3 regions of the Paenibacillus pseudetheri genome follow, and region 3 is predicted to be linked to each of the others. Evidence: riboswitches for the same ligand, from Rfam matches in the RefSeq annotation. Region 3 holds a riboswitch; each other region holds the start of a gene.

Region 1 (10,402 bases), on a different contig from region 3:
TGCGATCATAGAGACATAACGACCTAGCAGCATAACAATCCCGGTTGTAACATTCCAGAAGGTTGTGTTGTCCGCAAGTCCTTCAAATCCTGAGCCATTGTTCGCAGCAGAAGAGACATATTCATATAACACTTGGCTGAGCCCATGGAATCCAGTGTTCGTAATTGCCCCTTGGCCCAAATCGGTCAGGAACGCAGCTGCGGTTGGCACAAGGATAATGAAAGGATGAACAAGGATCGCAATGGCAATCAGCTTCATCTCCTTGGCCTCTATCTTCCTTCCGAGAAACTCCGGTGTTCTACCAACCATCAATCCACATAGGAAGACCCCCATGATGGCATACATCAGCATATTAATTAGTCCGACACCTTTCCCACCGAAGACATTATTGAGCATCATCAGCGCTAGAGGCGTAATCCCCCCCAGCGGTGTCAGCGTATCATGCATATTGTTAACACTACCTGTCGTAGCTGCGGTTGTTACCGAAGTAAACAAGGAAGACTGCGGTATGCCGAAGCGTACCTCTTTACCTTCCATGCTACCTTGTGAAGATTCGATTCCTAGTGCATTGATCGCCGGATTACCCTTTGATTCAGCATAGAAGTTTAGGCTTAATAGCAGAACAAACAAGGTCATCATTGCGGTAAAAATTACCCAGCCCTGACGTTTGTTCTTGGCAAACAATCCGTACATATAAGGGAGCGAAGCTGGCAGCATCCACATAGAAAGAATCTCCAGAACGTTCGTAAGTGGATTAGGGTTCTCAAAAGGATGGGATGAATTGGCCCCGAAGAAGCCGCCACCATTCGTGCCCAGATGTTTGATCGATTCCAAAGAAGCTACTGGACCGATAGCAATTTGTTGTGTTTGGCCCTCTAGTGTAGTGACTTCAAGTGATGGCTTGAGCGTTTGTGGCACATGCAGTCCTACCAGCACCAATGAAACTAACAAAGCTAGGGGAATGAACACACGAATATGTGCTTTGACGAAATCCTCGAAGAAGTTCCCGACTGATTTCCGTCCCGTGATTCCTCTGACAAAGGCAACCGCAACAGAAAATCCGCTCGCTGCAGATGTGAACATCATCATCGTGATGACAGCCATTTGTGAAAAATACGAAAGCCCCGTCTCCCCGCTATAATGCTGCAGGTTCGTATTGGTCATAAAGCTGATCACTGTATTGAATGAAAGCGTCTGTTCCATATCCGTAATTCCATTTGGGTTTAACGGCAATCCCCGCTGCAATCTAAGAACAATATAACTGAAAGTAACCAATACGATATTTGTTAACACAAAGCTGAGCGCATACTTCTTCCATGACATTCCGTCACGTTTTTTCAGGCCGATCAGCTTATAAATTCCTTTTTCCATGCCTCCAAACCATCGATCCGTACGGTTCGGTTCATTAGAAAATACATGATATAAATACGTGCCCATCGGCTTAACCAGCAAGATAAGAATTACGATTACAGCAACTATTTGCAAAATGCCCATGAATGCCCCTCCTTAAAATTTCTCCGGATGAATCAATGCGTAAACTAGATATAGAAACAGCAGTAGGGTAACAGCGATTACTAGAATCACAGCTTATCCCTCCCTGTATCCTCAACTACACCTGCGCACCAGCGCATAAATCCATAAAACAACCCGTAAATTACAGCTAATGAAGCCACCATATACAGATCCATCATATCTCCCGCACTCCTTCTTTTATCCTTGTTGAGGTGATTTATCTACTAGAAAATCCGCATCACCACTGTGGGAATAGATTACATAACTCGCGCCAAGTCTTTTATAGACCAATCTAGGATTTATTGAGCTTGTGATTACAAAAATCGGCTGTGTCGTCCAGGTGCGGCACATTTGAATGTAGCGGCAGCATAACGTAAAGCTGCTCTCGAATAGATATACCCTGCCTACCGGGAACGGTGGGCGAAACCAAGTGTTCTGATGGCGGGTATCTACTAGAATGACCTGCTCAACACCCATCTCCTCGAGTAAGGTTTTCTCAGCCACATTGTTGGTCAATCCCGCCATCTTAATACCTCTGAATTTCAGTAGTTTAATGAAATGTTCTCCTGCCTTCGTTGGCGCACATACAAGCACATATTCATTCTGATCCGTCATCTCTTATTCTCCTCAAATGCTTTACTTGTAAGATCAGAAAGTGTTCACCCTGATCATTTAAGAAAAGCTACCGCTAATGATGAATTTAACGACCTCTCCGTGAGGGTCTCCATATATGCTTTGCTAATAAAAAGCACAGCAAAAAGCCACAAAGGATCTCCTCTGTGGCTCGCTAGCGGTCACATTGCACTCATCCTCTCTCCATACGCTTACGAGGTTAGCTGTCGGATTCGGGCGGTGAGAGTCGCCCTACCTGTGTGGATGCGAGCTCACTCGCACCCTCTACAGGATTCACCCCATAACCGGCTTCCGACTCTCACATCGTCTGCCGATTGTTGGTTCCCCCGCTTTCCTTATCGGAAATTAAGCGGATCAAATATTCGATTGTTGTTGAAACAGGAGTAATCATACCCTTATGCAGGAAGTATTGTAAAACCTGATTGATGCCAAAATAATGCAAATTAAAAACTATTTTCGCATCGGATAGCGCTTACTTGATATCCAATCTCTCTATATCTCCTGTTTACTCGAATTTGATTCAATTAGCGAAAAGCGGTCATTCTATGTGATTTTATTCACCACATTTGGAGAGATCTCCAAAAATCGCCTTTATAGGTAAGAAAATGAGAAACTGAGATTAAGCGAGGAAGAGGCTCGATAACTCGCAATAAATACCTATTTAGTTCCCTTTTTCGTCGTAGTCGGCAGGATATGGTTTAAATTGCGCTCAAAAGAACACTTTCTGTTTTTACAGAAACACCTTGAAAAGAGTATGATTCGGGTTGAATCTATTTCACGAAATACATTCAACGCTGAGTTCCTGCATTTGCAGGGAACGGGGGAACCATCAGGCCACATGGCCTACTTGGGGTGAATCCGAAGGAGACTGTTCAAGTCTCACATAGGTAGGGCGACTCTCACCGTCCGAATCCGACAGCTAACCTCGTAAGCGTAAAGAGAGAGACCCTTGATCCGCCACGCTTTGGTACAGGTGTGTATACCTGTATTCCAAAACCGCAGCAGAGGTCCTCCTCTTGCTGCGGTTTTTGCGTTACCTGAATCTATAGGGTGATAGCATGCTGGACGGGGTGAAAGGAATGAAGCACTATTATTGGGGAGCTCAGCAAGGGCTGCTTGAGCCGATAAGTCTAAATTATGTTTGCTTTGGAGCGTTATGGTTCGAAGAGGATCATCACAGAACGATTGTCGGCTACGCATTTGGTCAGAACCAGATTGAATCACTGCGCCATTTCGGCAGCCCATCTACCTGTGAACACTGTATGGACCGAAGAATAATATACGAAATATATAAAAATATCCGAGAAAAGCAGCAGTTGCAGGATTGGTCTGCACACCAACGTTTTCCGTGGCTCACCGCTTTTAAGGAACCTTGGAAAGATGTTGCTGTCGGTTGGTACGTGATGAGATCCCGCAACACCTTTCCCTTACATTTATCCGTTATACGCAAACAGAAATTCCGACTATGGCTGGAGCATGCCGCAGTCTGTGAGAATGAAGCTGAAATGCTCGCCTGTATAGAGAAGGCTAACGTCATTCACCATGTAGACCTTAAGCTTTTGGAAACCTAAGGAGGAGAACCCTGTCATGGACCAGCGAAGACTATCTCGCATAGAAGTATTCGTCTTTGATTCACCTGAGCCTATTCACTATGGAATGGAGGCTGATCAAGGCAGCCGTTATGGCATCCTGAAACTTACCTGTAGAGGAGGCAGCAGCTGGGGGGCATGTCTTATCTCTGCCAATACCAAAACTTTCGACCTTATTAAATGGAGTTCTTTTCTCAGAATGATTTACCATTGCCGGCTTGAGGAAGCAATAGATAAAGTGCGTACCCATGGTTCAGAATGGGATCAGACTCAGTTTGAGCTAGTGCAAGGTGCTTTACAGGATTTAAAAGCCAAGCTGCAGGGTAAATCCTTAGCAGGTCATATTGAGCAAGGTCGCCTGTACAGAGCTGTCGCCGGTGGGAGAGATTCCAGGGGAGGGCGGCTATATTATAAACCATCCAGTGTTGCACTTCAAAAACATAGCTATCCGGAACCTGATACTGCCGAGCTTATCAACAAATCCATTTCTTACTTTTCAATATTATAGGTTTATCCCATAACTCATTCTGAAAGGATCGTGTTTATCATGCCTGACCCCTTACCTGCCGGATCACCCCGAAGAACTATATTTGCAGAGTGTGTTCAAAAGTATACGAATGATATCTATAAGCTCAGTTCCATGTTGTTACAACAATCAACAGAAGCCGAGAAGGTAACTATCCGCACTTTTAAAGAGCTTCATAAAATATTCCGTCAAAAAAGCTTCGACAGCCAGCTATTCTCTATAGAAGCTTACCGCTCTTGTATCCGACAATGCGCCGATTATTACGCACGCCGGTCTCTCCTGTCTGCCAAGGCATTGCCTTGGGAGGAGCAGCTTGTAAAAACGATGTGGTATGGCCTAAAGCTATCTTTACCTCAAATAAGCATCATCCTGCAAAAGAGTGTTCCTGTGCTAAAAGCGCAGCTTAGGCATGTGCGGGAGCAACTGACAGCTCAAGAGGATTTGCTGCCTAGTGGTAATCTATCCGTTGTATAATCTCCTAAAGGAAAAAGCCAGTTTGCTGCTATAATGTCGTAATCATCGCCGCTGTGATCTCCTTTTAGCTCCATGCGATTTGACCTAGCGCAACCGAAGTACTTTCTGCACTCGGGCAAATGAGTTACTGCAAAGTCATCCTCTCTCCTACAACCAGAACTGAAATCACTACTAAATTGATACCCACGCCGAAGAAAACGGCCATCATCAGCAGCAGCTTGGCAAGCGGCAAATAGATTCCGTCCAACCTCATTGATAGAAGGCAGCTCCGAGCATAGCATCCATGGCGTGCTGCAGAGGGCTTCAATCTTATTATAAGGTAAGTTTATACAACAGGATGAGAATGGCCCTCCTATCCATAACCGAACGGATGCTTCTTGTACTCTAAGGGGCTTGAGCCGACTCTATTTTTGAACACACGACTAAAATAGTATTGGCTCTTATACCCTACCTTCACGGCCAGATCCCCGATCTTGATATTCGGCATTACGTCATCCAGAATCTCCTTCGCCTTCGATATCCGAAGCTCGGTGACATAGTCAAGGAATGAAGCACCGATTTCTTGCTTCATACGCTTGCTAAGATAGGTTTGATTGATATGAAATAGCGCTGCTACTCGAGCAATAGACAGCTCCGGATCCTGATAATGACTGTCAATATACTCGGTCACTTTTTGGATAAGCACTGTTCCATCCCCTGTAAACCCGGGAAGCTCCCGCTCCTTATCCATCCTGCTTTCATGTGAATGCAAAGGATATTTTGCCTGAAGATGCTCATCGATCCGATGAAGCAGCTTGTTCAGATCACTCTTCGGCACAGGTTTCAATACATAATCGAATGCTTGCAGTTGCACGGCTTGACGCGCATATTCAAAGTTATCGTAGCCGCTGATGATGACAACCAGAACCGACGGGCAGCGTTCGCGCAATATATTCATCAGATCGAGCCCATTCATATTCGGCATGTTGATGTCCACAAGACATACATGTGGTGGGGCTTCCTCCACCATATTCAATGCTTCATTTGCACTTTTCGCTTCTCCTGCAACCTCAAAAAGATACGGACTCTCCTCAATGTATTGTCGCAAGCCTTTGCGAATGATCGTTTCATCATCCACGATGACAATCTTCCACATCTTCATTCCTCTCCCCTTCCAAAGGTATGCGAATGACCATAACGGTAATGCCATCTTCGCTCTTCACTGCAAGGCCATATGGCACCCCGTAAGCTAGTCGAATGCGATGGTTTACACTGTATAGCCCAAAGCCTGTCGCAGAACGATCATATTTATCATCAAGAAGGGCTTGATTCATCTGTTCAAGCTTCTCTTCAGGAATCATAACCCCATTATTTTCAACCTTAATGACCAAATAATCGACCTGTTTATATGCTGTAATCGAAATTTTGCGCTTTTGATCCCCAAGTGGCTTAATCCCGTGATAAATCGCATTTTCCACCAACGGCTGCAGCATGAAGCGAACGACTTGGCACTGAGCAAGCTTTTCATCATATCGAAGCTCGTAGTCCAGAATCTCCTCATATCGCACGCCTTGAATATGAAGATAACTCTCGACATGGTACAACTCCTGATCAAGCAGAATGTAGGGACTGCCTGTGCCAAGCCCTAATCGGAAATAAGCGCTAAGCGCTTCCACCATCTCCACCACATTGTCTGCTCCATGTTCCGTTGCCATCCACTGGATCGTATCCAATGTGTTGTATAAAAAGTGCGGCTTGATCTGCTCATGAATCAGTCTGAGTTCCATCTCCTTTCGGTCCTGTTCCACAGCGTACAATTGAACAAGCATGTCATTGAAGCTTCGCCCAAGATCGCCGATCTCATCCGAGCGCGTAACATCTGCTCGTATGGTTTGGTTACCGCTCTGCACAGTTTCCATTACCTGGCGAAGCGACTGAATTGGACGAATAATGGAAGAAGCGAGCAGCAGCAGCAAGACGAAAAACACACTACCGATAAGAACGCCTACCAGCAATGCAGTCCGCTGGGTTTTGATTACCGCTAGCGATAGACTTGAATTCGGTACTTCGAGTACGAGCTTCCAGCCTTCCACATTTTGAATTGGAGCCTCAAATACACTCATTTTCTTCTTATCTGCTGCATCCTCTGCTCCAGCTCCTTCACCCAGCTCTCTACAATCGATGATAAGCTGGCCTGACTGGTCATATAGCATTACATCTTGAGCAATTTCCTTCATCTTCTTGACGGAGACGGCTGCGGCAATATAAGCTACCTCATCATTCACCGATGGATTCACGCGATAGAGAATGACGACGATTTCGGCTGCATTCGCTTTGGATACGATCGGATTGCTCACCACATAATTGGAATCTGACTTCAATAGTTTTCGATAGTAGGGTCGGTTTAGTATCGAAAAAGGCTTGTCTCTTGCTGACCAGGAATTTCCGTGAATATCCACCACGCGTATGGATTCGTACTCTACTTGCTTCTTCGCCTCGAACTTATCGATCTCTTGCAGCAATTCATCTCGTGTCCACTGATGGTCCGAAGCTAGAGAAGCAAGCATGTCTATCTCACCGATGCGCTGATTAAACCAATAATCGATCTGGTCGCTGCGTGCAGTAACCACTTGCTGCGTTAAGTTCTTATTCAAAGGGACAACCGTATGGTTCATCTCCAAATATATCGTTACAAGCAATGCAATGAACAGCAGCAAGAAGCAGCCTCCTGCGATTAACGTTATTTTTAAGTGAATTGATTTCATTGTAATCATAGCCTTTCACAATATCCGTTTCTTACATGCCCGAAAAAGACAAAAAAACGCTAATCTGTGCAAATACATAATACTGTACTAAATCTATAATAGGTCTTGTGCATATTTTCACATGAAACACCATTCATGTCTAGGCTAGAGATAAAGGATTTGCTAGCAAATCTTTCTCTCCCTAGTGTATGTAACCAATTCACAACAGAATGAAGGAGATATTATGCGAACTCACACGAAAAAGCTGTTATCTATTCTATTGGTCCTCAGTCTTATGTTCACGCTTGCTGCCTGCGGCGGTAAAGATGCAGCACCCGCTGCAGATGCAAACGGAGTTCAAGTCTTTGAAGGAGTTGGGCAAGGTAAACATGGCGATATTAAAGTACAAGTTTCCTTATTAGATAACAAGATCACTGACATTAAAGTAACAGAACATAAGGAAAATGAAGTACTTGCAGAACCTGTTTATACGCAGCTCAAGCAAGATGTCATGGCAACTAACAGCGCAAAAGTTGATGCCATTAGCGGATCTACGGTTACAAGCAAAGGATATCTCGAAGCCATTCAAGATGCCATTACGAAGTCTGGACTTACCCTTGTCGCTGGCGCTGCAGTCAGTGGAAGCAAAGACAAAGAAGAAGCCGAGCAAACCTATGATGTTGTCGTCATCGGTGCCGGGGGTGCTGGCTTTAGTGCGGCTATCGAAGCGAAGAGCGCTGGAGCTAATGTAGTTCTGCTCGAGAAAATGCCAGCTGTTGGCGGCAACACATTGATCTCAGGTGGTGAGATGAATGCGCCTGACAACTGGGTTGAACGTGCTCTTGGTATCACAGATGACACGGCTGAATTATTCTATAATGATACGATGAAAGGCGGAGACAACCTCGGGGATCCAAAGATGGTTCGTATTCTTGCCGACAATGCTCTAACATCTGCCGAATGGCTGCGCGATGATATCAAGGTAGAGTTCTTACCTGATCATCTGTTCCAATTTGGAGGCCATTCCAGAAAACGTGCGTTGATTCCTGTAGGTCATACAGGTGTTGAATTGATTACTAAGTTAAAAGCCAAAACAGACGCTGATCAAATCACGATCAAAACGAATATGAAAGCCGAAACCTTGCTGAAGGACGAAAGCGGCAAAATAACAGGTGTAACTGCGACTTCGGGTACTGGCGACAAGATCACATTCCATGCGAACAAAGGCGTCATCATCGCTACCGGTGGTTTTGGATCCAATGTAGAGATGCGTAAAAAGTATAACCCTAAAATGGATGAAAAATATATGTCTACCGATACACCAGGATCTACAGGTGACGGTATCGTTATGGCAGAAACGATTGGCGCCAAGCTGACAAACATGGAGAATATTCAAACGTATCCAATCTGTAATCCTGAGACAGGTGTTATTTCCCTAGTTGCAGACTCCCGCTTCGATGGTGCGATCCTGATTAACCAAGAAGGCAAGCGCTTCGTTGAGGAATTAGAACGTCGTGACGTTATTTCTAAAGCAATTCTTGCCCAAACGGGCGGATATACGTATCAATTATGGAATCAAGGCATTGCGGATATCGGTAAAACGATCGAAGTTCATCAAGACGAATACGATCAACTCGTTAAACAAGGCTTGCTCTTTAAAGCCGATACGATTGAAGAGGCGGCTGATTTCTTCAAAATTGACGTGAACACTTTGAAAGAAACGATTAATAAAGTAAATGATTATGCGAAAACAGGTAAAGACCTTGATTTCAAACATCGCGGTGGATTGAAATCTCTTGAAAAAGGCCCTTACTACATCGAAAAAGCTGTACCATCCGTTCACCATACAATGGGCGGCTTGGTGATCGACGAGAAGACTCGCGTATTGAATGAAAAAGGCGAAGTCATCCCTGGGCTGTTCGCTGCAGGTGAAGTAACAGGGGTCATTCATGGTGCAAACCGTCTTGGCGGTAATGCCATCGCTGATATCTTCACATTCGGCCGGATTGCAGGCAAACAAGTTGTAGCAGAGTAATCTTATTTTTGTGTAACTGTTCTATTAATAAGTTAGCCTTAAAACCGTGCAAGATAGTTTGTTGAGTGCAGTTGACTGCTAACTTTCAAGCTGCCTCTATAACATAGCAAACCGCCCTGTCAGCAACATTGCGAACAGGGCGGTTTATTTATGTATTCGTGTCATCGTCATGAAAAAAACATTAAAATATATCATGATTAAAGACAAAATAATAGCTATTAGTAGACTGACTATTAAATAGTAATGAATATGAATATGAATGGGGAAGTAAGCGTTACGTAATCCAAACCCTTCTGACAGCAATCCTGTGATTGGAAGGGCTAAAACACTCATTATTTCTTCTGTCTTTCAATGTAACTTCGACGATTGATCATCCTCAGATCCCTTTTATGGAAAAATCAATTTGGGTGAACCCTATCCGTCTTCTTAAGAACCTAACGTTTTCTCCAATTTTGTACATAACTCCCCCAAATTTCTGATTCGGAAAGTGCTATTCCATATTCAACCGTTAGGATTTTCAATCTTATGAAAAGACACTTTCCGAATACTTGAAATCCAAAGCAATAAACAACCACATACCTTGATTTATCAACGTTTCTCTGAATTATCGTTGTAGTTTCTATGACAAATCTTCAGATTCTCTATGACATTAGTACGTCCTGCGTGTGACAACATCACGTATTACCCACAGATATGAAGCCACTTAGATCTTGTAAGCCTTCATCGCTTTTCTGATCTCTTTAATACTAGGGCGTTTACCGTACATCAATACGCCCGTGCGATAGATCTTGGCAGCCAACCATCCAAAGATGAACGTGGTAACAAGCAGGATGGCTAATGACACAATAACTTGCCAGATCGCTACTTCACCAACACCAATTCGGAGCAGCATGGTCAATGGAGAGGTGAA
Region 2 (10,402 bases), on a different contig from region 3:
TTATTGAGCATTCCAATGATTTGATGATCTTTCCACCCATAGAGTTGATCAAATACCTCACTGATCATCCTGTACAATAGTTTCTCATGTTTACATAAGAAGGGATTGGGATCGTCTAGATATCCGGTTGTGGAATAGTTTAGGAATCCACATTTCTTAGCGTGACAAAAGCCCTGGATGGTACAGTCGCCACAGCTATCCTCTCTTTTCAAACAACTTTCGATGCATCGCTTTCTTTTTAATGGGGAAATTCCTCTACTGAGATCGCCAATACAGAACTCCTCAATGTCAACTACATAAACACATGGATAGATTAGACCTGATGTACTGATTGCAAAGCTGCCCGAACCGGCATTACAAAATAACGGAGGATTATGGAGCATATAGGAAGAGTACTTCCCGTCAAAAAGATTAATAACGATCCGTTTTTCTTTTCTAGCTTCTAAATATATATCTCTAATGCGCTTGAATGAGTTTGTTAGAATTACAAAGTTCTTATCCCAATCTGCAAATGCATCGGCGACAATATTTATTTTTTCAAAGTTATTATTAATCAGCCATATCACACTATCTACAAGAAAGTGAACATTATCCGGTGTTACGGTCATTCTTACGGCAAAATCAATATGATCTTCCTTCAGTAATTTTGCTCCTTGAATAACCTTGTCAAAGGTTCCTTGATTGCCGTGAGTTCTTCGATGTAGGTCCTGAGCCTCCTGATTGCCGTCTAGGCTCAACCGAATATTGAATTTATTTTCTTTAAAGAACGAGCTAATTTCTTTGGTGATTAATGTGCCGTTTGTAGTTAATGAGTAATCGATGATGAAGTGGGGTTCTTGGTCTCGGGATTTTTCATTTATGTACTGGACCAAATCTTTTATGAGGCTAAACTCAATCAGGGGCTCTCCCCCATGAAAATTAATATTAAAAATGCCATCCTTGACTTTTCCCCAAAAGAAATCTATAACTTGTCTTCCGATAGATATGGACATCTTTAAGTTATTTTTATTTTTTTCGTAACAATATGTACAGTTCAAATTACAGGCATTTGTAGTAAAAAGATTTAGTTTCATAGCTAAGCCTCCAATCCATAATATGTAATTAAAATACTAATAGTTGTAAGTGAGTGTAGTCAGTGACATAAATCCTAATCCGTTACAATTTTTTTATATAAAATATATCAATCGAGTAGTAGGGTTAAGTTTACGTACTTCATCAAGTGAGGATGGGATCGCAATATGAGAGTGGGACGTATGAAGTTTAATGATCATGAAAGTGCAATAAAACTTAATCAAGCATTGATTATTAGAATATCTAAGTATTTTCAGCCTTATTGGAGGCATACGCTACTTGTGATGGTCATATTATGTCTAACCTCTTCGCTTGGAATATTGCCCTCCATCTTCATTCAATATATTATCGATCAGGCTCTTCCAGAGAAAGATTTAAGATTCTTATGTTTACTGGTTATCGCATCCCTGACTACGACAATGGTTTCTGGCTTATTAGGGGTTTGGCAAAGTTATTTAAATGCATTCATCTCTCAAAACATTGTGTATGATATGAAAAATCAAATGTACAGACACTTGCAAAAAATGCCGCTACAGTTTTTTTCTACTGTCAAACAAGGTGAAGTTATTACTAGAATGACGAGCGACATCTCAGGAATACAGGGCGTATTTAATGGCACGGTTGTAAGCTTTTTCAATAACATCCTCGTCTTATCTAGCACAGCTATTGCACTAATAATGATGAATTGGAAACTTGCACTGTTAGGCATGTTTGCTGTTCCTCTGTTTATATTTCCTACTCGTAAAATGAGTCAGATCCGCTGGAAGCTTGCAAAACAGACTCAAGAGAAGATGTCAGAGGAAAATCAAATTATCCAGGAAACACTGAGCTTCAGCGGTTATATTTTGATGAAATTATTTACCAGAGAAGAGAAGGAATACGAAGGTTTTAAAGCGGTTAACGCTGAATCGGCACGTTTACAAATTAGGGAGTCGACGGCTGGGCGTTGGTTCATAATGGTCATGACTACTTTTACAAGTATTGGCCCGATGCTTATTTATTTGTATGGTGGATATTTGTTTATTCAAGGAGAGATAACTATCGGAGCTATTATCGCCTTCGTAACATTACTGGGAAGACTTTATGGTCCGGTTAATCAATTGACTAGTCTGTATATCGATATAAAAAGATCCTTAGCTCTGTTCGAACGTATTTTTGAGTACTTCGATATGGAGCTCCAGATTAACGATCATCCACATGCAGTTGCCATTGAGAATAATGTCATTAAAGACATAAAATTTCAGAATGTTACCTTTTCCTATCAAAATGGAAATCCGACACTGCAAAATATTTCTTTCATTGCAAGCGCCGGAAAGATGACTGCACTAGTCGGTGCTAGCGGATCGGGCAAAACGACGATTACTAACTTAATCTTACGTTTGTATGATATTGATTCTGGGAGCATAACCATCGGAGGTATCGATATCCGTCTGCTGACTTTGCAATCGTTACGCTCTCAAATCGGTCTTGTTACTCAAGAGACTTATCTTTTTAATGGAACCATAAAGGAAAATCTACAGTATGCTAATTACAGTGCTCCGAAAGAAGAGATGATAAATGCTTGTAAAGCAGCTTATATTCATGAGTTCATTATAAATCTCCCTAATGGATATGATACAGTAGTTGGAAATCGTGGAGTTAAATTGTCTGGAGGGGAAAAGCAGAGGATTTCTATAGCTCGGGTTCTGCTGAAGAATCCACCAATTATAATAATGGATGAGGCAACCTCATCTCTTGATGCGGTATCAGAGTACTATATTCGGAAGGCAATGGATTATTTATTGATGAATAAGACAAGTATAGTTATTGCACATCGCCTTTCAACGATTAATAACGCATCCCATATTATCGTTGTAAATGACGGACGGATTGCTGAAGAAGGTGATAAGGAACACCTGTTAGGGAGGGATGGAGTATATAAAGAACTATATGAAAGACAATTCGGGATGAAACGTGATATGCAGGATCACACGCTGGGTTAAGTTTGTCTGAATCCTTTAAAGACTTAGGTTATGCATTTTCGTAGGTACCACCTGGTAATTATGATGTTTATGTGTAACCCCAAGAAGCATTAAATAATGCGATGGCCAAAATAATCGTATAATTTTATTTTTAACTGCATAGGTCATGAAAAGAAACATGTTTTACAAATTCTGAGAGGGGTAAATATTAAATAAGACAAAAAAACAAGCTCTTCCCCAAGAATCAACATCTTGGAAAAGAGCCTATGTACGATTTACTTATTGAACATCATCATTATCTTCTGTCTCAGAAGCAACAGAATGATAAGCATCCGTGCTCATAATCCGTTTAGCACCGATGTAGCGTTTCACGTAGTAGCTATCACTCAGGGAGCTAATCGTTACACCGCGTGAGGAAGATGCATGTGCAAACTTGCCTTCACCGACATAAATACCGACATGGGAGACACCCTTACCACTTGTATTAAAGAATACAAGATCTCCAGATCTTAAATCATCCTGGGAGATAGCAGTACCCATTTGATACTGGGAACCTGATTGGTGTGGTAGGTTGATACCAATTTTATCAAACACATACATTGTAAATCCGGAGCAATCAAATCCATTTGTGGAGATGCCGCCGGATACATACTTAGTTCCGATGGTCTTGTCGATCACTTTATCCATTTTGGAATCTGCGGAAGCGCTTCCTGCTCCGATGGTGAAAATAATGGAAAAGCTAAGTACTGCTGCTGCTAGCTTCTTCTTCAAAAGTTTATACCCCTTCCGGATGCCTACGAGGTTAGCTTAAGGGTTCGGTTGAAGGTCCCCTATGACCCCTCTAAAAATGGAGGTCAATTCACCCAAAGTTGGTTCCCCCGTTTTCCTAATAGTTAGGAAACTCGGCTGATACTGTTGATTAGGATAGCTTGTAATCAATACATGACAAAACCTTTGTAAATAACAACTTAATGATTACAAAAATGTTACTAAAATCTTACTGCAGTTATTGTAACAAACAGAGTGCCGCTTGGCAATCGTTTTTAACATAATCATGCAAAAAAATTCGTTTTTTTAAAGACAAAATGCATATGTAAGCGATAATATTAAACTAATTTTTGTATTTATTGAAATTTTTATCAAATAAAAGTGTTTAAAGTCCGTTCTAGTGGTGTAAAGAATATAGTAAGGCAAGAGAAAACCTGGATTCGATTAAGTCAATAATCAAACCCAGGTCTATATAATGTAATTGTGAGGTTATAGTTGTGGGGAAGTATTAATCGTAGGCTACAGCTTGATATGAGGAAGTACTCATTACTCTTTTAGCACCAACGTAGCGATTGGCCCAGTAGGACTGGCTAAGTGAAGTGATGGTCACGCCATATGAAGATGATGATTGTGCGAATTTTCCGTTTCCAACATAAATGCCGACATGGGATACGCCGTTGCCCAATGTGTTAAAGAAAACCAGGTCACCTGAACGCAATTTGCTTTTGGCAACAGGAGTTCCGACATTATATTGAGCTTTTGAAGTACGGGGCAAAGAAAGACCCACCTTCTTGTATACATACGTAGTGAATCCAGAACAGTCAAACCCGGCAGTGCTAGTGCCTCCGGTTTTATAGGCAACTCCAACAGTCTTTGAAATAACACTGTCCATCTTAGAGTCTGCAAAGGCACTTCCTCCACCAATAGAGAACGCCATCACAAGTCCTAGCGCCGCAGCGACGCATGCTTTTCTTAAGTTCTTCAAAAAATTTGTACCCCTTCCAATGCCTGTGAGGTTAGCTTAAGGATTCGGTAGAAGGTTCCCCTATGATCACTGCAAAGCGAGATCAATTCACCCAAAATATGGTTCCCCCACTTCCCGGTGCAAGGAATTCGGCGTTTTATGCACCAGACAGTGACTTATCGACAAGACTACGACAAATACATGAAGTTATGTAGAAATCGTTTCAAATGATTACAAACTTGTTACCAATGGAACAGGATTTATTGTAACAAAGTCTTTACGATTTTGCAAATCCTCATAATTTGTCTATAACGCGAAAGAGTCCCAGCTCCTGATTCAGGAACCGGGACTCTTATATTATGTTCTGTAATGCTTCAAATTATTGTGGAAATGCTTTACTGCGCCATAGATGATATTGAGCTGAAATTCCCCACATTTTGAAGAGTGTTGAGGGCAGTGATGAAAGTTGACGAATAAGAAGTGCTGGTAGGCCAGGACAGTAGATACCCGTTACTCCGCACACTAGCAAAAGGACCAGGCCTGCTGCACCAAGTATGATTGAAATGCCTATTGCTGGAATCAGCGACTTCAAGCAAATGAATAAGGAGGAGAACATCCCCGTGCCGCTGGTATAACCAAACTGCATATATAGAAGGAACAGGCGCACGATAAAGATGTATATAAGCCATGCCAATACGTATGGAACTAGATGAAGTAACAAAGAGTAGTTCAGAAAGGAGGATAAGAATAGCCCGTACATTTTTGGAGCAAGCCAGTATAACGGAAGTAGACCCAGCACCCATTCGATTAGACTGAAGATAAACACTGGAAAGCCATAAAGCTTCATACCGGGAAAAAAGAACAGGCCACGCTCTCCTTTTCGCTCCTGATGGAGTTCATGCAGTAATCCTGCTCTTATGAAGGGGGAGAGTAGCAGTCGTAAGACAACAAGCCCTAGGAACATCCATAACCAAGTACGTATCGTAGGATCTGTGTCCAAGCTGAACTGGCCTTCGACATAATAGAGTAGTCTGCCCATACCGCTGCCTCCAGCGTCTTTATCTGGATAGCGCAGTAGAATTGGAACGATAGCAGACCGGATGAAGCCGTACATAAAGTAGCCCCAGAGCAGTCGGTAGATGAAGAGCAGAATCAGAATATAAAATTGCTCCTTCATGCTTTGCCAGCCGCGGGTTATCGATGTTCTCACAATCATTCACCTCACCAGACAAGAGTTCCGAGCACGGTTTCAACTAGTTTAGTTACACTTAATGTCCAGCGGGAGAGCGTTTTAGGCTCTATTTCCGCCAGTCTGAAGTTATTAAGATGTTTGTTTTCTAAAAGAACGGTATGCTCAGGATCAACCTCAGCAGAGAGAAGAAGCTTATCGCTTAACAATTGGAATGTAGCCTCTGTTCCTTCACCGCTCCAAACCCGCTCTGTAGCAGAGCCATCGGCGAATGTGAATTTAATGGGAACGTCAACGTAATGGCTTCCTTTGTTTGTAATCTTCACTATGGATTCGTAGCTCTGAGCATCGCTGTTGCCATTCTTTTTCATCGTAATCGTATCTACTGAAAAATCAGGAGCACCACCACCATAAATATAATCTTCGAAATAAGGCTGCCACGATTTTTTGGTTACCTTCTCAACGACTTTTTGAAAATCAGACGTAGTGGGGTGCTGGAAACGGAATTTACGTGCGTAAGTGGACATGATGCTATTCATTGCTTTAGTGCCTACTTGGCGTTCAATATCCTTGAGTACTAGCTTTCCGCGAATATACACATTTCGGCTATAGGATTCTGCCCCGGCATATTTCCATGTCTCTAAATTTAGCGGCTCTGATTTGGTCACCAAGCTGGACTGAAGTGGGAGATTCGTTTTGATGCCATATTCTTGCTCCATGAGTCTGTCTTCAGCATAAGAAGTGAAGCTTTCGTCTAGCCAGGCCTCCTCGAATTCATTGCTGGCTACCATACCGTAGAAGTATTGATGGCCAATTTCATGAACGACGGTTCTTTCAAGTGAGGTGTCAGGAGAAGAGTCTTTGGCTCCAAACGCTGTAATGAGTGTAGGATATTCCATTCCACCAGCCCCATTGCCCTCCTTAGGCGGAACGATAATAGACAGAGTCGAGTAGGGATAAGGACCATACCATTTGCTGAAGTAGGTTAGAGCAGCCTTCGCGGCCTGAAGGTATCGCTCCTTTAAGTCTTTGTGCAATGGATCGAGATACACCTTAATCCGTACACCAGGCACTTCTGGCGTAGAGAAGGCTTCTTCGGCTACTGTAAAATCAGGGGATGCCGCCCAAGCAAAGTCATGGACATCGTCAGCGTAGAACTGATATATTTTTTGATCTTGCTTCAGCTTGGCATTCTTCACAGGAAATCCGGTCGCAGCTACCATATAGTCGGAAGGAACCGCAATCGTTACATTAAAGATACCAAAATCGCTGTAAAACTCAGAGGTGCCGTGATATTGATGCAAATCCCAGCCCTCTTCCTTAACCCCACGTGTTCCCATAGGCTCGTATGCACTAAGCTTAGGGAACCATTGCCCAGCCATCACGAAATTGCCTGATGCGCCCATACGGGCAAATATTTTGGGGAGCTGGACCTCATACTGGAGTCTAAGCGTGACGCTTTCTCCACCATTAACTGGCTGTGGGAGATGTACCTTTAGGAGTGTCTTATCGTTGACGTTACCATCATCGGGTTGTACAAATTGCACTCTTTGCATTAGTGATGTTCCTTCTGATGTGCGCAAATCGGTTAAAGTCATACTTCCAAAGCCGTTCTCTGGCATGGTGTCATCTCTGAGCGTTCCTCCGGACTCCTTCATAAAGGTAGTATCTGGTGAAGAAAAGGCATTTGGATACATATGAAAATATAGATCACTTACCGGTTTTGCACCGGGGTGTGTCCAGGTTACCGTCTCAGAAGCGATTAAGGTTTCTGTATCAGGAATAAGCTGAACATTAATGTGATACTCGGCAACTCTTTGACTTAATGCCTCTTTTGCTGGAACGGGGGCGCTATCAGGCAGTGTCTGCTGTGGTGCAGCCGCAGGAGCTGTGCCGTTTGAGGACTTGGCCTCTTTTGAAACAAAGCTAGTAACAGAAGATGTAGAGTTCTCCCCCGAATAGACCCATATGCCTCCTAATAGCACGAGGGTGGCCAGGGTCGCAAAGATGATGATGTACCTTAATGACAGTGACTTCATAGTGTGATTCCTCCCGTGACAAGCATCTACGGGATGTATATGTTTGCAATCGCCGCATTATTAGCTAAAATTAAATTATTCGTAAGAGGAAGGGTGTGCACTCGTGGACAACATACAACCGGAGGGCAAGAAACAGATTGCCTTAAATATTGTGAATGCCAAAAGTAAACATAAAGGCTTTGGAGCAGGCTCTATAGAGCTCAATAACGTATCACCTGTCATTATTGATGGCGGTGAAGCAGTCATTGATATCGGTGCCATGCATGCCAAGAGTAAGGTTGAAAAGGGTATTAAATTCTCCATGAACCGTGAAGATGTACCTAATGGTAGACAGGTTTGGGTGGTATGGGTAGCAGTGGACCGTACACAGGATAGTCAATTCTATGGTGGAATAACAGCCTGTGAAATGTGGATCGATACGGAAGCGCGTCGCGGATGGAAAATTCTCGCCGAGCATGTCAATAAGTTGGATGCTGCTCTAAAACGCAAAATCGATGTGGGAGGGCTTGGCGCAGTTGAAAAAGCTGCCCTCAAATCCCTCTTGATCTCTCATAATGAGGCATGGTGGACTGCGTCCTCCGATGAGCTTAAGGCTGCATTGACTGAGTAGAAACGAATCACCCGGTCAAGATTACCTGATACAGAAAAAAGGCTGCGACATCCTGAAATAGGAGAGTCGAAGCCTTTTTGAATTGAACACAATGAATTAGTTTACAATTTGCCTGCCGTACTAAGTTTGCGTTTGAGTTGACTTACTCTGGCTTGACTGATCCCAAGAATTTCAGCAAGCTCTTTCTGATTGGCATATGGATGTTCTTCTATGGCCCGCTCCAGGCGTTGGCACATATCCTCTGTCTTCGTCTTCCGGATCGTGCTGCTGTGCTCTGACACTTCGCCTGCAAAATCTTGGCGCGCCTCAGGCACTTGAGACATGCGTTCAGGATCGGCAATTTCTTTTAGACAGCTACTGCAAATAAATTGCTCTTTATAGTAGGTGACATGGTCGTGGCTTCTGCAAAACGTACATTCTGTCGAGGTGTACTTCCTGAGTATGATGGTGTTATCGTTTAATATAAAAAATTCGATAGGATCACCAATGTCGATATTACGAGTCATACGGATTTCTGCGGGAACCACAATTCTCCCAAGACTGTCTAAACTCCGGATCATGCCTGTATCCTTCATCCCATGTCCCTCATTTACATCTTTATATTTTGGTTGCTACTAACTATTATAGCAGTAATTGTGAGTTAAGAGAATGGGGTGAATACAATTAATGAAGCGGTTACATCCTTTGTGGGAGAAGTGAAAATCGAGTTTTATCCATCCTATCGATTCTACAATAAATAAGTAATAATAAAGAAAAACCTCTCCATTTAATGAAGAGGTTAATTCAACCACCAGCGTTTAATATTGTTCCACAGGGAACGGCTTTCTTCAGCAGGATCTACTTTGCTTTGTGCATCATCGACAGCGGGAGCTTTGCCATGTTGATCACAGTATTCGGTAGGCTCAGTTCCACTAATGAAAGTCTCCAGTTCTTTTTCGGGACAGTCTGCTGTAGCTAGCTTGCCGGACTGGGGATTGATGTATACACTGACTACACCATCTGGAATGGGAAAAATCTTAGGTGGGATATTTTCCAGCGCTTTTTCAGTAAACTCCGCAAAAATTGGAGCTGCCCGTCGACCATCGGTAGTTGTGATGTCGCGCCCCTTGTCATATCCAACCCAAACTGCAGTGGATAGCTCAGGGGTGAAGCCTACCATCCAGCCGTCTGTATCTGTAGTTCCCGTCTTGCCGGCTACCGGACGTTTGATTATAGAAGCTACGCGATTTCCTGTCCCCCCATTCTCAAATACCCCCTCCATTAAACGGGTTAATACATAGGCGGCAGAAGGCTCTACAATGGCTTCGCCCTTTGGCTGTGGTGCTTCATACAGTACCATACCATTGGAATCCGTTATTTTCAGAATGGCTGTGGTTGGCATTTTCTGACCACTGTTTCCAATAACAGTGAATGCCGCAGCCATTTCTAGCGGACTGATCGGTGAGGTGCCGAGTGCCAGTGACGGCACGCTTTGAAGCGGACTGTCAATGCCCATCTTGGCTGCCATCTCGCTCACTTTATCCGCGCCGATCTTCATGATCGTATTCACAGCATAGATATTGTCGGATGCTGCAATGGCTTGTCGCATATTGATTTCGCCCAGATACTTATCCCCGAAGTTCCGAGGCTGATAGGTTTTACGATTGTTATCATAATGGAACATCGTTGGCTGGCTTTTGAAAACGGAAAGACCAGTCATCTCTTTAGAAGAGAGTGCTGCTAAATACATGATCGGCTTAAAGGAAGAGCCAGGCTGACGTGTAGTGGCTAGAGCATGATTGTATTGGTTGGTACGATAAT
Region 3 (10,402 bases):
AGCGTTTACGCCGAATTCGCCAGCTGGGTACCTCGTATCTCACTTTTCATGGCGCAGAGCATAGTCGGTTTTCTCATTCCCTAGGGGTGTACGAAATTACACGTAGAATTATTTCGCAATTTGAACGAAGCGGGTATAAGGATTGGATTCCTGAAGAAAGTCTGCTCACCTTGTGTGCGGCCTTGCTGCATGATCTGGGGCATGGTCCATTTTCCCATTCTATAGAAGAAGCTTTTGAAATGAATCATGAGGATTGGACTTGTCGAATTATTCTGGAGGACACAGAGATTACTGAGATCTTGCGTGACGTGGAGGAGGATTTCCCTCGTAAAGTAGCCTCTGTAATCGCTAAAACTTATGAGCATGAAATTGTTGTAAATCTGGTTTCCAGTCCGCTAGATGCTGATCGCATGGATTATTTGCTACGTGATGCGTACTATACAGGTGTAAACTATGGGACGATCGACATTGATCGGATTTTAAGAATGCTGCGTCCTTATAATGGTCGTGTTGTTGTAAAAGAATCGGGAATGCATGCCATTGAAGATTATTTAATGTCGCGTTATCAAATGTACTGGCAAGTCTATTTTCATCCGGTGACACGCAGCTCAGAGATTATTTTACGACAAATTTTCCGTAGAGCTAGGGAGCTTTTCCAAGAGGGGTACAATTTTAGTTTCATGATTAATCCGCTGGAGGATTTGTTCCGTGGTGAGGTGACAGTGAAGCAATATTTAATGCTGGATGAAGCACTGGTACAGACGGCTTTTATGCAGTGGACGCTTGAGAAAGATGAGCTACTAAGTGACTTGTGTACCCGTTTTATTCACCGTAAACTGTATAAATACGTTGAGATGGAGAATCTCGATACAGATATGATTACTGAAATTCGCAGCAGTTTTGAGGCAGTGGGACTCCACCCAGAATATGATTTGGAGATTGATTTTCCAACAGATCTGCCCTATGATGTGTTCCGTCCGGGAGAAGCTTTTGACAATAAACAAATTCTGCTGCTTGATCGGCATGATCATCTGCGGGAAATTTCAGAGGTGTCTGATATTGTGCGTTCTATTAGCGGCATTCACCGTGGCAGATATCATCTTTATTTTCCTCAGGATAAGTTGAGAAATGCGCTTACGCGATTGCCTGCTTCTATAGCAGAGATTTTTGCAAAATAATACAAGAAAATATGGGATTTTTGACAAGAAGAGTAGAAAAATAAGACATAACGGATAGCGTGAAACTTATACTGTCTTATATTTAAAAAAGAACAAGGAGTGAAGGTTAAAATGTTTCTGTTTGACACACATACGCATCTGGATGCACCTCAATTCGACGAGGATCGCGAAGAAGTTATCGCTCGTGCTGTAGAAGCAGGAGTTAGCAAGATGATTAATATCGGATTTAATCGGGAGACGATTCCTTCAACGATGAAGCTGGCAGAATCTTATGATTATATTTATGCGGCAGTGGGTTGGCATCCTCAGGATGCGATTGATATGAAAGATGGAGATCTCGATTGGATCGCTTCTCTATGCAGTCATAAAAAAGTAGTGGCTATTGGTGAAATCGGACTGGATTATTACTGGGATACTTCTCCCAAGGATGTGCAACATGAAGTTTTCCGCAAGCAAATTGGACTAGCCCGTGAATTAAATATGCCGATTTGTATTCATGATCGTGATGCCCATGAGGATGTTGTACGGATCTTACGGGAGGAAAAAGCAAATGAGGTTGGAGGCGTGATGCACTCGTTCTCAGGAAGCTGGGAAACAGCTAAAATGTGCTTGAATCTTGGTTTTCATTTATCCTTTGGAGGACCCATTACGTTCAAAAATGCAAGAGTGCCGAAAGAAGTGCTTGCGCAGACCCCACTAGACCGATTATTGATCGAAACCGATGCTCCATATTTGACTCCACACCCCTTCCGCGGGAAGCGAAATGAGAGCGCTCATGTGAAGCTGGTAGCAGAGGCAGCAGCTGAAATTAAAGGGTTAACATGGGAAGAATTGGCTAAAATAACGTATGCGAACGCACTGGAACGATTTGGGATTGAGTGAAAACGGGAGCAAAACAGGCGAAAAATAGAGAATGGCCGATATATTAAACTTTTTTAATATAAAAACGGCTGAATATTACAATATTTTAACCATATTTTTGCGTAAACGTGGTTGAATCGTCCTTTACAACATGCATCAAAACAGGATATCATCTTTTCAGTGATGTGAGCTGTGTTATAGTGACAGCCATTGATTCATGGATCGTCTCGCTGAGTCTCCGTATGGAGAACGGGGGAACCAATATTGACCTGCCGCATGCCTGTATTTTAAATACGGTTTAGACGTGCCGTAGGACAGTATTTGATTTCTTCACGTGGTCTTTGGGGTGAATTTAAGGGCAACCGCCATGAGCGGGTGACCCGAAATAGGGCGTCTCTCTTTCGTCCGAACCCGACAGCTAACCCCGTAAGCGCAAGTAAGAGAGGCAACCTCGTGCACAAGCATTCTCTATTCAGACATTGGAGAAGCCACGAAAGAGTCCTCAGTTGAACTCTTTTTAGGCTTTTTTATTTTTGAATAATTAGAATGGTGCCCACATACTGTTATATAACAGGGGTGGGAGTAGCTGTGCCGAGCAGGCGATCCATGAGCAGGAGACGCTAAGTTATTACGTAACGTGTCCTGTGACAATCTCAAATAGTTTCGTCAAAGGAATTCAGTCCTCATGATATACAATTGACGACGGGGCTATGTAAGGAGGATGGAGAGAATGGGCGTATTCCAACCAGAAGTATCCCATGATTCGCAGTCATCCAGCAGGTCTTTCGCATTACGGTGGGAGCAAGTAAATACTCGCGTACTTTTACTTGCAGGCGTGATTTCAGTCGCTATCGCGCTACTTATTCTGCTGTACGTACACGGTCAAAGTAACAAACAATTATTTTTAGTAATAGACGGGCAAACACAGACGCTTGAAACGCGGGAAGCGCTTCTTGGTGATGTGTTGGAGAAAGAGCAAATTTCGCTGCAGCCGCATGATGAACTATCTTTAGGTCTGAGTGATGAAATAAAAGACGGTGACCGTGTCGTTATCAATCGTGCGCAGAAAATCAGTCTTGCTGCGGATGGAGCAACAAAAACGTTATATACGACCGAGGATACAATTGGTAAAGCAATTCAGAAAATGGGCATTACCCTAGAAGGTCATGATAAGATTTTCCCTTCGTTAGACACCACCATTTCTGCAAACATGGAGGTTAAGATTGTTCGCATCAACAAACAGACCGTACAGCGAACAACTAACTTACCCTTCAGAGTCATCAAGACAGCAGACCCCTCCCTTACTGTGGGAACAGTTAGAGTGGCACAGGCAGGCAAACCAGGTGTCATGATTCAGCATATTGAAAAGATCTACCAAGACGGAGAACTGGCCTCTATGCGCATGATTGGTAAGGAAGTACAAACGGTAACGAAAGATAAGATTATTGCCGTTGGTATCAAAGCACTTCCTAAGCCGGCTGTAGCTAAGACTACAACAACTTCCAAATCAAACACCACTTCAAAAACGGCTAAGGTTAGCGCCAAGACTAATAACGTCACAAGCAAGGCTGGCGTAGACTTTGAGTACAAGAAGATGATTAAGAACGTCTCCATGACTGCTTATTCATCAGAAGAGCCAGGTATAGGTACCAAAACTGCCTCCGGAACACGCGTAACGGAAGGTCGTACAATTGCAGTAGACCCGAATGTAATCCCTATTGGCTGGTGGGTATATATCGAGGGGCTTGGATTCCGCCGAGCAGAAGATACTGGCGGTGCCATTAAAGGCAATAAAGTAGATGTCTATTACGATTCACTGAGCCATGTCCGTAATTTCGGTCGTAAATCACGTGCCGTTTATGTGATTGGACCTGTGAAGCCGGAGTTAAACTAGGGTGAAGCTTTTGCAAATTATTCTTTGATAAGCTATAGTGATGATAACCGTTAAGGAACGCCAGATGATCATTTCGTTGATCGCAGAGCAACCGCTCATCACTTATACATTCTTTAACCAAAAGAAGAGGAGCGAAACCTCTTCTTTTTTGCTTTTTTTGGAAGGAGTCAAGAGATATGATTAAGGAATTAATTGTCGTTGAAGGTAAGAGTGATACCGTCGCTGTTAAACGCGCTGTAGAAGCAGATACGATCGAAACAGGGGGCTCGGCTGTAGACCGGACTGTAATTGCGAAGATCGCGCTTGCTATGGAGCGCAGAGGAGTGATTATCCTTACTGACCCGGATCACGCGGGTGAACGAATTCGTAAGATTGTGTCCGCAAAGGTGCCGGGCTGCAAGCATGCCTTCATTCCGGAGAAGGACGCAACCCGCAAGGGAGATATCGGTGTAGAGAACGCTTCTCCAGAGGCGATTCGTCATGCGCTACGGAATGTACATACCTCTTTTGAAGGTGCACCTGCTTTAATTGGACTTGATGATCTAATGGCCTCTGGAATGCTTGTACACCCTCGGGCAGCTGAAAGACGTATGGCACTTGGTAATTTGCTTGGAATCGGATATTGTAATGGTAAGCAGCTGTACAAGCGGCTGGCAATGTTTGGAATTACGCGGGAGGAATTTGCCGGAGCTCTCGCCCAAATTGATCAGGGGGGCATTACTTCATGAGTGGTAGAGAGGAAATTTCGACTCCAAAACGGACGAAAGAAATTATTCAACGTTATGGATTCAAGTTCAAGAAGAGCTTAGGACAGAATTTTTTGATTGATCAAAATATATTGGACAAGATTGTAGACGCTGCTGGGCTAGATAGTGAATCAGGGGCATTGGAGATCGGTCCTGGGATTGGTGCCCTGACGGAGCGTTTGGCGCTAACCGCTGGTGCGGTGACCGCTGTGGAGATCGACCGTAGGCTGATTCCTATTTTAAGGGACGTACTTTCCCCTTATCCGCATGTTAAGGTTCGTAATGATGATGTTCTGAATGTAAATCTGCAGGAGCTGTTCAAAGAAGATTTTGCATCTGTGAACAAGGTAAGCGTAGTTGCCAATCTGCCGTATTATGTAACTACTCCGATTCTGATGAAGTTGCTTGAAGAGAAGCTTCCGCTTGATAACATCGTTGTAATGATTCAGAAAGAGGTTGCGGAGCGTATGGCTGCTTCTCCGGGAGGGAAGGAATACGGGAGCCTTAGCATTGCCGTGCAGTACTACAGCGAGCCTGAACTCGTCTGCATTGTGCCGCGTACGGTGTTCATTCCTCAACCTAATGTGGAGTCCGCTGTAATCCGTCTAAAGGTAAGAGAGCGTCCACCGGTAGAAGTGGAGAGTGAGAAGCACTTCTTTGAGGTCGTCCAAGCTTCTTTCACACAGCGTCGCAAGACGATTGCTAACAATCTCAAGGCTCGTTACTTCCCCGAAGAGGGACGTGAGCGTCTGGAGGCTTTACTCGCAGAAGCTGGTATCGAACCAACCCGTCGTGGAGAAACGTTAAGTCTAGAAGAATACGCCCGATTGAGCGGTGTTCTGTTGGCTGCTGGAATTGAATAAGCTAAAAACATAGCTAGTTATGAACCAACTGAGGCCTTTGCCCATACGATGGGGTAGAGGTGGTGGTTGTAATGAATTTAGGAGACTTGGTCGTTCGTAAATCTTATGGTGGTGATTTGACTTTTCGTGTAGATCATATTGTGCAGGACAGAGCCGTCATTAAAGGCACAGATTTCCGTCTGTTGGCGGACTCTCCTCTGAATGACTTGGTTCAAGTGCCTCCTACCCGAATTACGGAACGAGGACAGCAAGCACAGATTAAAGCGAATGAATCACTGACGCAGCTGCGGAAAGACCGACAGGAGCAAAGTCAGCGGAGTGGGAGCGCTCTATCCGAAGGAGCATGGGCTCCATCGCCCAAGGAAGCTGCTTATTTTGAAGTACCGGGGAAAGTACTGCATCTGGATGGCGATCCGGCGTATTTGAATAAGAGCCTTAGCTTATACGAGCAATTGCGGATCCCTGCTGAAGGTCATCATGTTCATGAGTCCGCAATGGCTGACACTTTATACCGGCTGCTGCCCCGCGTGCGTCCAGATATTGTGGTGATTACCGGTCATGACGGGGTGCTGAAGCAACAGCATACTTACGATCTTCACAGTCTGAACAGCTATAAAAATTCGCAAAACTTCGTAGCTGCTATTAGGGTAGCTAGGGATTATGAGCGAAATTTTGATGCGTTGACGATTGTTGCAGGTGCTTGTCAGTCACATTTTGAAGCACTGCTGGGGGCAGGGGCGAATTTCGCCAGTTCTCCTGGACGGATATTGATCCATGCCTTAGACCCAGTTTATGTAGCGGCAAAATCGTCGTTCACGCCCATTAGGGATACGGTGAATCTGAGTGAAGTTTTGAATAACACCATTAGTGGTAATCAGGGAATCGGCGGTATTGAGACCCGTGGAAGCTTTCGTATTGGGATGCCGCGTCTGCAGAACCTGTCAGCACTAAAAGTGACACCTTCCGCAATTTAATCGACGGGCACAGGTCTATTTTTCAAAGCTTATAAGTAATTTCGAGTGGCCGAATAGAGTAACGCGAAGAAAGGGTGAGCGATGAGCTTAACCCTTTTTTTATATAAGAAAGTATAATTATCCTTATATTTCTCGCATAAACGTTAACCGTCCTTAAGGGACGCCAAAGGCGTTTATGCTTACGTGAAATGGTAGTTATCTTTAAAGATCGGCAATGTTATTTTTCCTGCTTTGTGGTAAACCTATTACAGATAACAAGGGTATTAGTTCGCCTCTGATTCTCCGCAAAAAAATTCCGTTGACAACCAAATATTCATCATCTATAATTATTTATTTGCTTTGACAAACACCTGGGGAAGTTGTATAATGGACAAGAAAAGAGGTGGTCGTCAGGCAATGGCTAATAACGCGCTGTTGGAAATCAAACGCAGTCTCGAAGCTCACGTCGGTCATAAGATCACGTTGCGTGCAAACGGAGGTCGTCGTAAAACCGTAGAACGCACCGGTGTCCTGGAAGAAACGTACCCTTCTGTATTTATTGTCAAACTGGATCAGGAGCAGCAAACATTCAAGCGAGTCTCCTATAGCTATGCCGATATCCTTACTGAATCTGTGGAAATCACAGTATGTGAAGACGATGGGCAGATGCGGATTATGTATATTAAAGCTTAATGTTTCACGAGCAGCTTCCTTTGGAGGCTGTTTTTTATTTGCAGATAAACATTCAGTGAATGATCCTTGTTCTTAGCAAGCATACTAATTGAGCAATCGGTTTATCATTTTCTTTCATAAGGGAGGAATTCCGTAATGAGCCGCAGAAAACGAGGCATGATGTCGGAAGAACTAAAGACAGAGTTAGCCAAGGAGCTTGGTTTTTACGAAACGGTGGAACGTGAAGGCTGGGGAGGAATACGGGCGAAGGATGCCGGCAACATGGTAAAAAGAGCGATTCAGCTCGCTGAAGAGGCTGCGCGGAAATCTTAATCTTTAGCGTGTGAACAATTATTTAACGAAAAAGGGTGCGTCCAACGGGCGACACCCTTTTATTATTGGACTTCATTAGAAGTTTTTCATATAATATGTTAAGTTGTTTTTACGGGAAAAGCTGAAGGTGGGTGAACGCCTTGAAAATGTATGAGAAGGCACCAGCTAAAATTAATTTGATGCTGGATGTGCTGCACAAGCGTGCTGACGGTTTTCATGAGGTGGAAATGATTATGACCATGGTAGATCTAGCAGACCGTTTAGAGCTGTCTGAGCTGCCAAGGGATACTATTATAATATCAAGTCAAGCGGGTTATATTCCTCTAGATGAGAAGAACCTGGCCTTTCAAGCGGCTAGGCTTATTAAAGAACGTTATAACGTGAAGAGTGGAGTACATATCCATCTGGATAAAAGAATACCGGTCGCAGCTGGCCTGGCTGGCGGCAGCAGCGATGCAGCGGCTACGCTACGTGGCCTGAACCGACTGTGGCGCCTAGGTATACCTGCGCAGGAGCTGCAGGAGCTTGGCGCTGAGCTTGGCTCAGATGTACCTTTCTGCGTTACAGGAGGCACTGCCTTGGCAACAGGCCGTGGCGAGAAGCTGACGCCGATTAAGAACCCACCGCAATGCTGGGTAGTATTGGCTAAGCCACCTATCAATGTATCGACTGCAGAAGTATACGGACGTGTGCGGAGCAATAATATAGCTGTTCATCCTTCGGCTCGAAAGATGCAGGACGCGATCGAAGCTGGAGATTTTGGGGGCGTGTGTAATCATTTGGGCAATGTGCTTGAGGATGTTACCCTAAAGCTGCATCCAGAGGTTCAGCAGCTCAAAGAGGCGATGGTCAAGCTCGGAGCAGACGGAGTGTTAATGTCCGGCAGCGGTCCTACAGTGTTCGGTTTAGTGTCCAAGCAGTCTAAAGTAGCAAGAATATATAATGGACTGCGAGGGTTCTGCAAGGAAGTCTATGCAGTGAGATCACTCAATTAGTATGCTTCTCTTGTGTAAACCCGTACAAAAGTGATATATTTTTCATAAAATATTCGGTTTTGGCGAGGAGCATTCCGTGAAGAAATTAAAAAGAAGCCAACGTTTGGTAGACATGACTCAATTTTTACTTGAGCGGCCACATGACCTGCTGCCGCTGTCTATATTTGCCGATCGGTATGGAGCGGCTAAGTCCTCCATCAGTGAAGATTTGGCCATCATAAAAGAAGTATTTGAAGGTGAGGGCATTGGAGAGCTTCAGACCTTAGCCGGTGCAGCAGGTGGAGTACGTTATATTCCTGTGATGCCTAAAGAAATGGCGCTCTCATTTGTTAAACGTTTATGTGTGCAGCTGGAACAGACAGATCGGATATTGCCTGGTGGTTATTTGTATATGTCGGATCTGCTTGGACTGCCATCTTTGATGGAGCAAGCAGGGAAGATCATCGCAACGGCCTTTTATGGATCGGAAATCGATGTGGTGATGACAGTAGAAACTAAAGGGATTCCGCTAGCCTATGCAACGGCAGCACAGCTAGGATTGCCAGTAGTGCTGGTACGACGTGATCATCAAGTTACAGAAGGATCAGCAGTAAGCATTAATTATGTATCTGGATCACATAAGAGCATACACACCATGTCTCTTTCTAGACGAGCACTCAAGGAGAAATCACGGGTACTCATTGTAGATGACTTCATGAAGGCAGGCGGGACCGTTCGAGGGATGGTTGATTTACTCGGTGAGTTCAATGCCGAAGTTGCTGGAGTGGGTGTGTTGGTCGAATCAGGCGCAGTAGAGACGGAAGAGCGTCTGTTGCATGACTATGTTTCTTTAGTGAAACTAAGCGAGGTAGACTCGAAAGAGCGGCGGATTTCTGCGCATCCGGGTAACTACTTTTCCTCTTGATAGATTGGCGTTTCTTTGTTTTCAAAAAGCGTGGAAATTGTCGAAAACGTAAGAGATATTAAGAAAATCACCCTATGCGTGTCGAAAACAACAGATCCTAAAAAATATATTTCTTTTTTAGGTATTTTATGGAATCAAAAAGAAGGAATTCGCTTTGCTGTGTGGAATTATACACCAAGTCTCTGATGGAAAAAGGTGGTGAACACACACATGCAAATTACGGATGTCAGACTCCGCCGCGTTAACTCTGAGGGGAGAATGAAAGCAATCGCATCCATTACAATCGATAACGAGTTTGTTGTTCATGACATTCGCGTCATCGATGGTAATAACGGGATGTTTGTTGCAATGCCCAGCAAGCGTACACCGGATGGCGAATTCCGCGATATCGCTCACCCGATCTCTTCGGGAACACGCGAGAAGATTCAATCCGCGGTTCTGGCCGAGTACGATCGCGCCGCTACTGAAGAAGAAGAAGTTATTGAAGAGGGAGCTTAGGCTGCCTCGGAAGACGGCTACCTTTTGGGTGGCGTAGGATCCGCCGTTTTTGATAAGATCATACCGAATATACTTCATGACTTAAGCAGCTTGATCTTGCAAGAAAAGCTAGCGCTAGTGAAGGATTTGACGACATCTTCGAAAGGCAGCGATAAATGCTTTTCTAACATGGGGTTTATAGAAAAGAGAACCATGACTTCATGGTTCTCTTTTCTTTTTGCCCGGAATGAGATATATTCAGTAGTGAGTTCAAGAGTAGGAGGTTGGCATTCTTGAAAAGAATGGCTATAGTTCTTGCCGCAGGTCAAGGCAAGCGAATGAAATCTAAATTATATAAGGTGCTGCACCCCGTTTGCGGTAAGCCAATGGTAGGGCACGTGCTTGATACAGTAGAGGCGACCGGATGTCAGCGCACCGTTGTTGTTGTTGGGCATGGCGCAGAGAAGGTTAAGGCCTATGTAGGGCAAAGTGCGGAATACGTGCTGCAGGAAACTCAGCTCGGTAC

What was found. Region 3 has a riboswitch for cyclic di-AMP ahead of L1028_RS24040 (3D domain-containing protein). Riboswitches for the same ligand answer to the same signal wherever they lie in the genome.
Region 1: linked by a shared signal. The riboswitch ahead of L1028_RS12825 (hypothetical protein) and the one ahead of L1028_RS24040 (3D domain-containing protein) in region 3 are both predicted to bind cyclic di-AMP.
Region 2: linked by a shared signal. The riboswitch ahead of L1028_RS26340 (C40 family peptidase) and the one ahead of L1028_RS24040 (3D domain-containing protein) in region 3 are both predicted to bind cyclic di-AMP.

Annotation. Positions count from the first base shown of each region.
Region 1 is NZ_CAKMAB010000011.1:132,342-142,743, forward strand. It holds gene kdpA (potassium-transporting ATPase subunit KdpA) at 1-1,494, opposite strand, end outside; gene kdpF (K(+)-transporting ATPase subunit F) at 1,507-1,584, opposite strand; gene L1028_RS12820 (hypothetical protein) at 1,711-2,127, opposite strand; cyclic di-AMP (ydaO/yuaA leader) riboswitch at 2,318-2,507, opposite strand; cyclic di-AMP (ydaO/yuaA leader) riboswitch at 2,928-3,093, shown strand; gene L1028_RS12825 (hypothetical protein) at 3,204-3,716, shown strand; gene L1028_RS12830 (hypothetical protein) at 3,733-4,242, shown strand; gene L1028_RS12835 (hypothetical protein) at 4,282-4,734, shown strand; gene L1028_RS31290 (hypothetical protein) at 4,859-4,987, opposite strand; gene L1028_RS12840 (response regulator transcription factor) at 5,087-5,875, opposite strand; gene L1028_RS12845 (histidine kinase) at 5,844-7,478, opposite strand; gene L1028_RS12850 (flavocytochrome c) at 7,702-9,492, shown strand; gene L1028_RS12855 (ABC transporter permease) at 10,196-10,402, opposite strand, start outside.
Region 2 is NZ_CAKMAB010000044.1:19,973-30,374, reverse strand. It holds gene L1028_RS26350 (radical SAM protein) at 1-1,073, opposite strand, end outside; gene L1028_RS26345 (ABC transporter ATP-binding protein) at 1,239-3,053, shown strand; gene L1028_RS26340 (C40 family peptidase) at 3,312-3,803, opposite strand; cyclic di-AMP (ydaO/yuaA leader) riboswitch at 3,809-3,950, opposite strand; gene L1028_RS26335 (C40 family peptidase) at 4,309-4,737, opposite strand; cyclic di-AMP (ydaO/yuaA leader) riboswitch at 4,791-4,929, opposite strand; gene L1028_RS26330 (hypothetical protein) at 5,144-5,974, opposite strand; gene L1028_RS26325 (M1 family metallopeptidase) at 5,986-7,992, opposite strand; gene L1028_RS26320 (YwhD family protein) at 8,096-8,602, shown strand; gene L1028_RS26315 (AbrB/MazE/SpoVT family DNA-binding domain-containing protein) at 8,704-9,177, opposite strand; gene L1028_RS26310 (transglycosylase domain-containing protein) at 9,381-10,402, opposite strand, start outside.
Region 3 is NZ_CAKMAB010000036.1:41,454-51,855, reverse strand. It holds gene L1028_RS24050 (HD domain-containing protein) at 1-1,178, shown strand, start outside; gene L1028_RS24045 (TatD family hydrolase) at 1,290-2,060, shown strand; cyclic di-AMP (ydaO/yuaA leader) riboswitch at 2,258-2,487, shown strand; gene L1028_RS24040 (3D domain-containing protein) at 2,770-3,933, shown strand; gene rnmV (ribonuclease M5) at 4,110-4,661, shown strand; gene rsmA (16S rRNA (adenine(1518)-N(6)/adenine(1519)-N(6))-dimethyltransferase RsmA) at 4,658-5,542, shown strand; gene yabG (sporulation peptidase YabG) at 5,614-6,516, shown strand; gene veg (biofilm formation stimulator Veg) at 6,913-7,188, shown strand; gene L1028_RS24015 (small, acid-soluble spore protein, alpha/beta type) at 7,324-7,500, shown strand; gene ispE (4-(cytidine 5'-diphospho)-2-C-methyl-D-erythritol kinase) at 7,641-8,495, shown strand; gene purR (pur operon repressor) at 8,572-9,399, shown strand; gene spoVG (septation regulator SpoVG) at 9,610-9,897, shown strand; gene glmU (bifunctional UDP-N-acetylglucosamine diphosphorylase/glucosamine-1-phosphate N-acetyltransferase GlmU) at 10,179-10,402, shown strand, end outside.